DNA from 2 places in the Thalassospira sp. CH_XMU1420-2 genome. Region 2 is predicted to be linked to the other one. Evidence: riboswitches for the same ligand, from Rfam matches in the RefSeq annotation. Region 2 holds a riboswitch; the other holds the start of a gene.
What was found. Region 2 has a riboswitch for glycine ahead of gcvT (glycine cleavage system aminomethyltransferase GcvT). Riboswitches for the same ligand answer to the same signal wherever they lie in the genome.

Region 1 (3,420 bases), on a different contig from region 2:
CCACGTTGACATTGACGGCAAGGCCACCCTGACTGGTTTCCTTGTACTTGCTTTGCATGTCGAGTCCCGTCTGGCGCATGGTTTCGATCACACGATCGAGCGACACGGTATGCTGCCCGTCGCCGCGCATTGCCAATCGCGCGGCATTGATTGCCTTGACCGCGCCCATGGTGTTGCGTTCGATGCATGGCACCTGCACCAGACCGCCAATCGGATCGCATGTCAGGCCAAGATTGTGCTCCATCCCGATTTCGGCGGCATTTTCAACCTGTTCGGGCGTGCCGCCCAGAACCGCACAAAGCGCGCCTGCGGCCATTGAACAGGCAACACCGACCTCGCCCTGGCAACCGACTTCGGCTGCCGAGATGGATGCGCGTTTTTTATAGATCGACCCAATCGCCGCCGCGGTCAGAAGAAATTCGCGAATTTTGGTCTGACTGACATTCGATCCGAACCGTTCGTAATACCGAAGCACGGCCGGAATGACGCCAGCTGCACCATTGGTCGGTGCGGTCACGACACGTCCGCCAGCGGCATTTTCCTCGTTCACGGCAAGGGCATAAAGATTGACCCAGTCAATCACGGTCAGCGGGTCGCGAAGGCCTGCTTCGGGTTTTTCGGTCAATTCATGATAAAGCTTTGATGCCCGGCGTTTGACATTCAGCCCGCCGGGCAAAATGCCATCGGTTTTGCACCCGCGATCAATGCAATCCATCATTGCCCGATGAACACGATCGACAAATTCGTATGTTTCGTCCGGGCTGCGCCAGCTTTGTTCATTGGCCATCATGATTTCGGCAATCGATGCACCTTCGCGTTTGCAAATGGCCATCAATTCATCGGCCGATGAAAACGGATGGGGCAGCGTGATATTGTCGCCGGAATATTCCGCCCCGCGATCATCGCCAGACACGATGAACCCGCCACCGACTGAGAAATATTCCTGTTCATGTATTTTCACGCCATCGCGGTCAAATGCGGTGATCCGCATGCCATTGGGATGCTGTGGCAAGGTTTCGGTAAAGTGAAACACCAGATTGGTTTCACGATTGAAATCAACCGGATGCTTGCCATAAAGCTGCAATTGCGCACTGCTGTCGATGGCCTGCACGGTTGGTGCGACATCATCGGGGTCCACACTGCGCGGCCGATGCCCCGAAAGCCCCATGATCACGGCCGTATCTGTGGCGTGCCCCTTGCCGGTCAGGGCAAGCGATCCGTAAAGATCGACCACAACACTGCCCGCCTTGGTCAAAAGATTGCGGGCATCAAGCTCAAGACAAAACCGGTATCCGGCGCGCATTGGTCCGACGGTATGCGAACTCGATGGTCCGATCCCGATGGTATAAAGATCAACAACAGAAAGGTTTACGTCTTGCACAGAACCGTCCTGCGATCCCGAACGGGGACCGGTGGCGGGATTGGTGGTCATAAGGGCCTCCTTCACGGCTCTTGAACGCGCGAAAATCGCGCCGTTTACGAACCGGTGTCTTGCCCCCTCTGTCCCTTGACCTGAGATTGTGCGCCCATGGGTCGAAAACAACATCAACCCACAGGTTTTCATCCTTCGGTGGAAGCCGGTTGTCATACATGTTTGATCTGTATGCGTGCCGAATTCTCTCTCCAGAGCCTCTATCCGCGACGGTCCATCTGCCTGAGAGTTTTATGGGGCTATTGCTCCTTCGGCGCCGGTTATGCGGGTAACCGGGCTCTCCCGTCGTGGTGCGAGACGCCATTTCTGCCGCCTCTGAGGATCACCGTTGGGGGCAGATTATCTGTGTCTGATACCCCTGTCAAAAAGCAGCTTTGCACCTGCAAAAAATTCCAGGTCGGGGTACTGTTTCACGGCCACATTCGTGCTAAATTGCCGAAATTACGCATTTGCCTGTTGTGAGTAACGGTTGACCCACCCTGCCCGCGCAACAGGATTGATGGCGAATTACCCGGTAAGTCACCATATTTACGGGTAATTCAGCCTTTATCTCTATCAGTGGGGTTTATGAACGTGACTGTATCGAATTCCGTAAAGCGCCCGCGCCCTGTGGTGCTGTGTATTCTGGATGGCTGGGGGTATCGCGAAGAAACCAAGGACAACGCTGTTGCCTTGGCCAATACGCCTGTCTGGGATGCGCTTTATGCCAATTATCCGACCGGTTTCCTCAAGGCTTGTGGTCTGGATGTCGGCCTGCCCGAAGGTCAGATGGGCAATTCGGAAGTCGGTCACATGAACCTGGGTGCCGGTCGTGTCGTCATGCAGGAGCTGCCCAAAATTGACGAGGCCGTCAAAACCGGAAGCATCGCCGATACCGATACGGTCAAGAAAATCATCGCAACGCTGCGCGATAGCAAGGGTGTCTGCCACATTGCCGGTCTTCTGTCCGAAGGTGGCGTGCATTCCCATCAGGCCCATATGGCCGCCCTCGCCAAAATCATTGCGGGCGCCGGTGTGCCGGTCAAAATTCACGCCTATCTTGATGGTCGTGATACCGCCCCGAAAAGTGCTGCCAAATTCCTTGAGAAATTCCGCGCCCTGATCGGCGATGCCAATGTCGAGATTGTCACCGTGACCGGGCGTTATTACGCCATGGACCGTGACAACCGTTGGGAACGCGTCAGCCAGGCCTATTTCACCATGGTTCAGGGCAAAAACTATGCCGATGGTCGCACTGCCGAAAGTGCGGAGGCCGCAATTGCCAATGCCTATGCAAATGACACCACCGACGAGTTTGTCCTGCCAACTGTGATTGGCGATTTTGACGGGATCAAGGATGGCGACGGCATCCTGATGACCAATTTCCGTGCCGACCGTGCGCGTGAAATCCTTGCTGCCCTGTGTGTGCCGGAGTTTGACGGGTTTGATCGCGGCACCGCGCCGAAATTTGCCGTTCAGGCCGGTATGGTCGAATATTCGTCCGAACACGCCAAATACATGGATGCGATCTATCCGCCGCAAACCCTTCCCAACATCTTTGGCGAAGTGGTTTCCAAGGCCGGGCTGAAGCAGCTTCGTATTGCCGAAACCGAAAAATATCCGCATGTGTCGTTCTTCTTTAACGGCGGCGAAGAACAGGTCTTCGAAGGCGAAGACCGCATTCTGGTCGCATCGCCCAAAGTCGCGACCTATGACCTTCAGCCGGAAATGTCCGCACCCGAAGTCACCGAAAAACTGGTCGCTGCCATCAAATCGGAAAAATATGACGCGATCATCCTGAACTTCGCCAACCCCGACATGGTCGGGCATAGCGGCATTCTGTCGGCTGCGATGAAAGCAGCCGAGGCTGTTGATACCTGCCTTGGCAAGGTGATTGATGCCATCAAGTCGGTTGGCGGCGTTGCCTTTGTCACCGCCGATCACGGCAATTGCGAGGTCATGGTCGATCCGGAAACCGGTGAACCCCATACTGCACATACCCTTAATCT
Region 2 (3,420 bases):
GATTTCAGGAAGCTCGACATACACGATATCGCCCAGCGACTGCTGCGCGTAATCGGTGATGCCGACGGTTGCGATACCGTCTTCGAGCTCGATCCATTCATGTTCCTGCGAGAATTTCTTAGCCATGATCTTTGTCCCTGTTGATCGGTTGTCTGCGAGGCGGCACACGCCGCACATTCTCAAGATTTGCAGCAATCAGCCGCGGAAATAGCGATGCGGTGCGAACGGGAGTTCAACCACCTCTGCCGGACGGGCCTTGCCGCGCACCATAAGATCGACCTTGGTGCCCGGTTCGGAAAATTCAATTGCGACATAGCCCATTGCAATCGGGCCATCGACGGACGGGCCAAAACCACCTGATGTGATTTCGCCGATCTCTTCGCCGTCGCTGTTCAAAATCTGGGTATGTTCGCGTGCAGGCGCCTTGCCTTCGGGCTTGATGCCGACACGTTTGCGATCCGCCCCGTTTGCCAGCTGATCAAGAATGACATCCGCGCCTTTGAAACCGCCTTCTTCGCGGCGGCGCTTGTTGATGATCCAGTTCAGATCGGCCTCGACCGGGGTCGTGGTGGTGTCAATGTCATTGCCATAAAGGCAAAGCCCTGCTTCCAGACGCAGGGAATCACGGGCACCAAGACCGATTGCCTCGACTTCTTCCTCGGCCAGCAATTTGCGCGCAAGTTCTTCGGCGCGATCATTGGGCACGGAAATTTCATACCCGTCTTCGCCGGTATACCCCGAACGCGTGACAAAGCAGGCAATGCCGGCAATATCAATCTCGGCAAAGCTCATGAATTTCAGATCGGCAACAGCCGGGGCAAAGCGCGCCAGAACATTGGCTGCCTCTGGCCCCTGAAGCGCCATCAGCGCACGGTCATCAATTTCTTCAAGGGAAACGCCGTCACCAAGGTTGGCACGCATGTGAACAATATCGTCATCCTTGCACGCCGCATTGATCACCAGAAACAGGCTGTCACCGGCATTGGTGATCATCAGATCGTCAAGGATCGTGCCATCGTCCTGGGTGAAGGTCGAATAACGGGTGCGCCCCGGTTTCAGGATCGCGATATCGCCAGGCACCAGTTTTTCAAGTTCCGCGACACGGTTTTCACCGGTCAGACGAACCTGCCCCATGTGGGACACATCAAAAAGTCCGGCCTTGGCACGCGTATGAAGATGTTCGCCCTTAACACCCAACGGGTATTGAACCGGCATGTCATATCCGGCGAATGGCACCATTTTGGCGCCAAGTTCCACATGGAGGTCATAAAGGGCGGTTTTAAGCAGTTCTGGCTGATGATCGGCCATCAAGGTCTCCCGGACAGTCGTTGCGAAACATAGCCGACCAATGGCCAACCACATTCCCCCTCTGTCTTGGAGCCTGAAAGAATCACAGCCGACTTGTCGCGACGGTCTGCTTACATCTTCGGCGAGGCGGTCACCGGCAATTCAAATTGATGCCGCCTGCTTTCCAGAGTCCCATCTCCCCGCGGTCCGTTTGCCTGAGAGTTTCCGGGGTGGTTGCTCCTTCGGCGTCCGCGCAATCCGTTATGGACCGTGGCACTCTCCCACGGGGATCACTTGGGTATGCGTCCTTATACGTATTTCGTTCCCGGTCGACCAGCCCCAAAATTCGGGCAATCACCCGGGCAGGTTTTCAACCCGCCGCGGTCAGTTCGTACCGAAACGACGATTATAGTCGAGCTGATCGGCACTTAGCTGGAATCCGAGATAAATCTCGTAGTCGGGACCGGCCCAGACATCATCAAGCGGAACAGACAGGGTGACCTGCTCGTCACGGTAACGCGCCATATTAAGATTGTCCGCAAACGGCATTGTCACATCAAACACCGACTTCTGAACAAACTTTCCATCGGGATCGCGAAGGGCGACGAAATATTTGAACGATGCCGAACGCCCCTGTGCCGCCGGGCCCAATTCGGCCGTAATGATCGGGCTGATGATGACATCAAGCGTCTTGTCATCAAGGTCATAGCCACAGTCACCAAGATATCCGGTGAACTCTGCCTCGACGATCACATCGGTCAGATCCTTGCCACTGCCAGCGAACTGAACAAGCTTTGCCGTATCCTTTGGCAGATAGGCTGCCGGGCAGGTCGGAACAGGCTGCTCTTCAAACGGGTTACTGCTGCATGCTGCAAGCAATCCTCCAACCGAGACCATCCCCAATGCACAAACGCGCCGCAGTCCGTTACCGATCGTCATCCAAGCCTCTATCAAACCATCTGTTTTCTGACATATGCATGATCTGCACTGTCGTGGCGCAGTCTATTCTTTCGCCGTAAGCCGCACAACCCGCTTCGACGATTGCCACGAAATGAAAACACAAAATCGGGTGCAATTGTTCCCGAGGTGATCGGTGCTCAGTCATTGCGCCACAAGGTCAGGCAGGTTATGTAACGAGAACGTTTGAATAAGTGCAGCGGGCTTGTCCCGGCACAATTTGGAAACCGGACCCGTATCATGCCTGACAAAGCCAGTCTTCGGATCGTTCTTGCCAACCCGCGCGGCTTCTGCGCCGGGGTAGATCGTGCGATTGAGATCGTGGAAAAGGCGCTCGAAAAATATGGTGCGCCGGTTTATGTCCGTCACGAAATCGTCCACAACAAATTTGTCGTCGATCGCCTTCGTGATATGGGCGCTGTTTTTGTTGATGAACTGGACGCGGTTCCCGATGGTGTGCCGGTCATCTTTTCGGCCCACGGGGTCCCGAAATCCGTCCCCGAAGCCGCCGAAACCCGCAAGCTTGAATATCTTGATGCGACCTGCCCGCTGGTATCAAAGGTCCATCGCGGTGCGGAACGTCATTTTGCAGATGGCAAACATATTCTTTTGATCGGCCATGCCGGCCACCCTGAAGTCATCGGCACGATGGGCCAGCTTCCGGTCGGCAGCATGACCTTGATCGAAACCGAAGAAGATGCAGAAAATCTTGAAGTCGAAAATCCCGAAAACCTTGCTTTCGTGACCCAGACGACCCTGTCACTTGATGACACGGCCAAGATCATCGAGATCCTTCAGCGCCGCTTCCCGGCGATTTCGGTCCCGAAAAAGGAAGACATCTGCTATGCCACGACCAACCGTCAGCATGCTGTCAAACTGATTGCCGAAAAGGCCGATGCGATCCTGGTTCTCGGCGCACCGAATTCGTCAAACTCCAACCGGCTGGTTGAAGTCGCCAAGCGCGAAGGATGCACGCGTTCGGTTCTGGTCGAACGGGCGCATGACATTGACTGGAACAAGCTTGACGGTATCAGCACCCTTGGCATTACGGCCGGTGCCTCTGCCCCGGAAATTCTGGTCGAGGAAGTGATTGATGCCTGCCGCGAACGTTATGACGTCACGGTCGAAACCATTACCTTGACCGACGAGAACGTGACATTCAAATTGCCACGTCAG

Region 1: it holds a riboswitch for glycine, as region 2 does, so the genes downstream of both, WA429_RS08725 (L-serine ammonia-lyase) here and gcvT (glycine cleavage system aminomethyltransferase GcvT) in region 2, are expected to answer to the same signal.

What each region holds. Positions count from the first base shown of each region.
Region 1 is NZ_JAYMEG010000002.1:878,974-882,393, forward strand. Features, by position in the region: gene WA429_RS08725 (L-serine ammonia-lyase) at 1-1,432, opposite strand, end outside; glycine riboswitch at 1,633-1,727, opposite strand; gene gpmI (2,3-bisphosphoglycerate-independent phosphoglycerate mutase) at 2,000-3,420, shown strand, end outside.
Region 2 is NZ_JAYMEG010000001.1:636,989-640,408, reverse strand. Features, by position in the region: gene gcvH (glycine cleavage system protein GcvH) at 1-126, opposite strand, end outside; gene gcvT (glycine cleavage system aminomethyltransferase GcvT) at 196-1,308, opposite strand; glycine riboswitch at 1,368-1,477, opposite strand; glycine riboswitch at 1,481-1,581, opposite strand; gene WA429_RS02820 (hypothetical protein) at 1,672-2,226, opposite strand; gene ispH (4-hydroxy-3-methylbut-2-enyl diphosphate reductase) at 2,485-3,420, shown strand, end outside.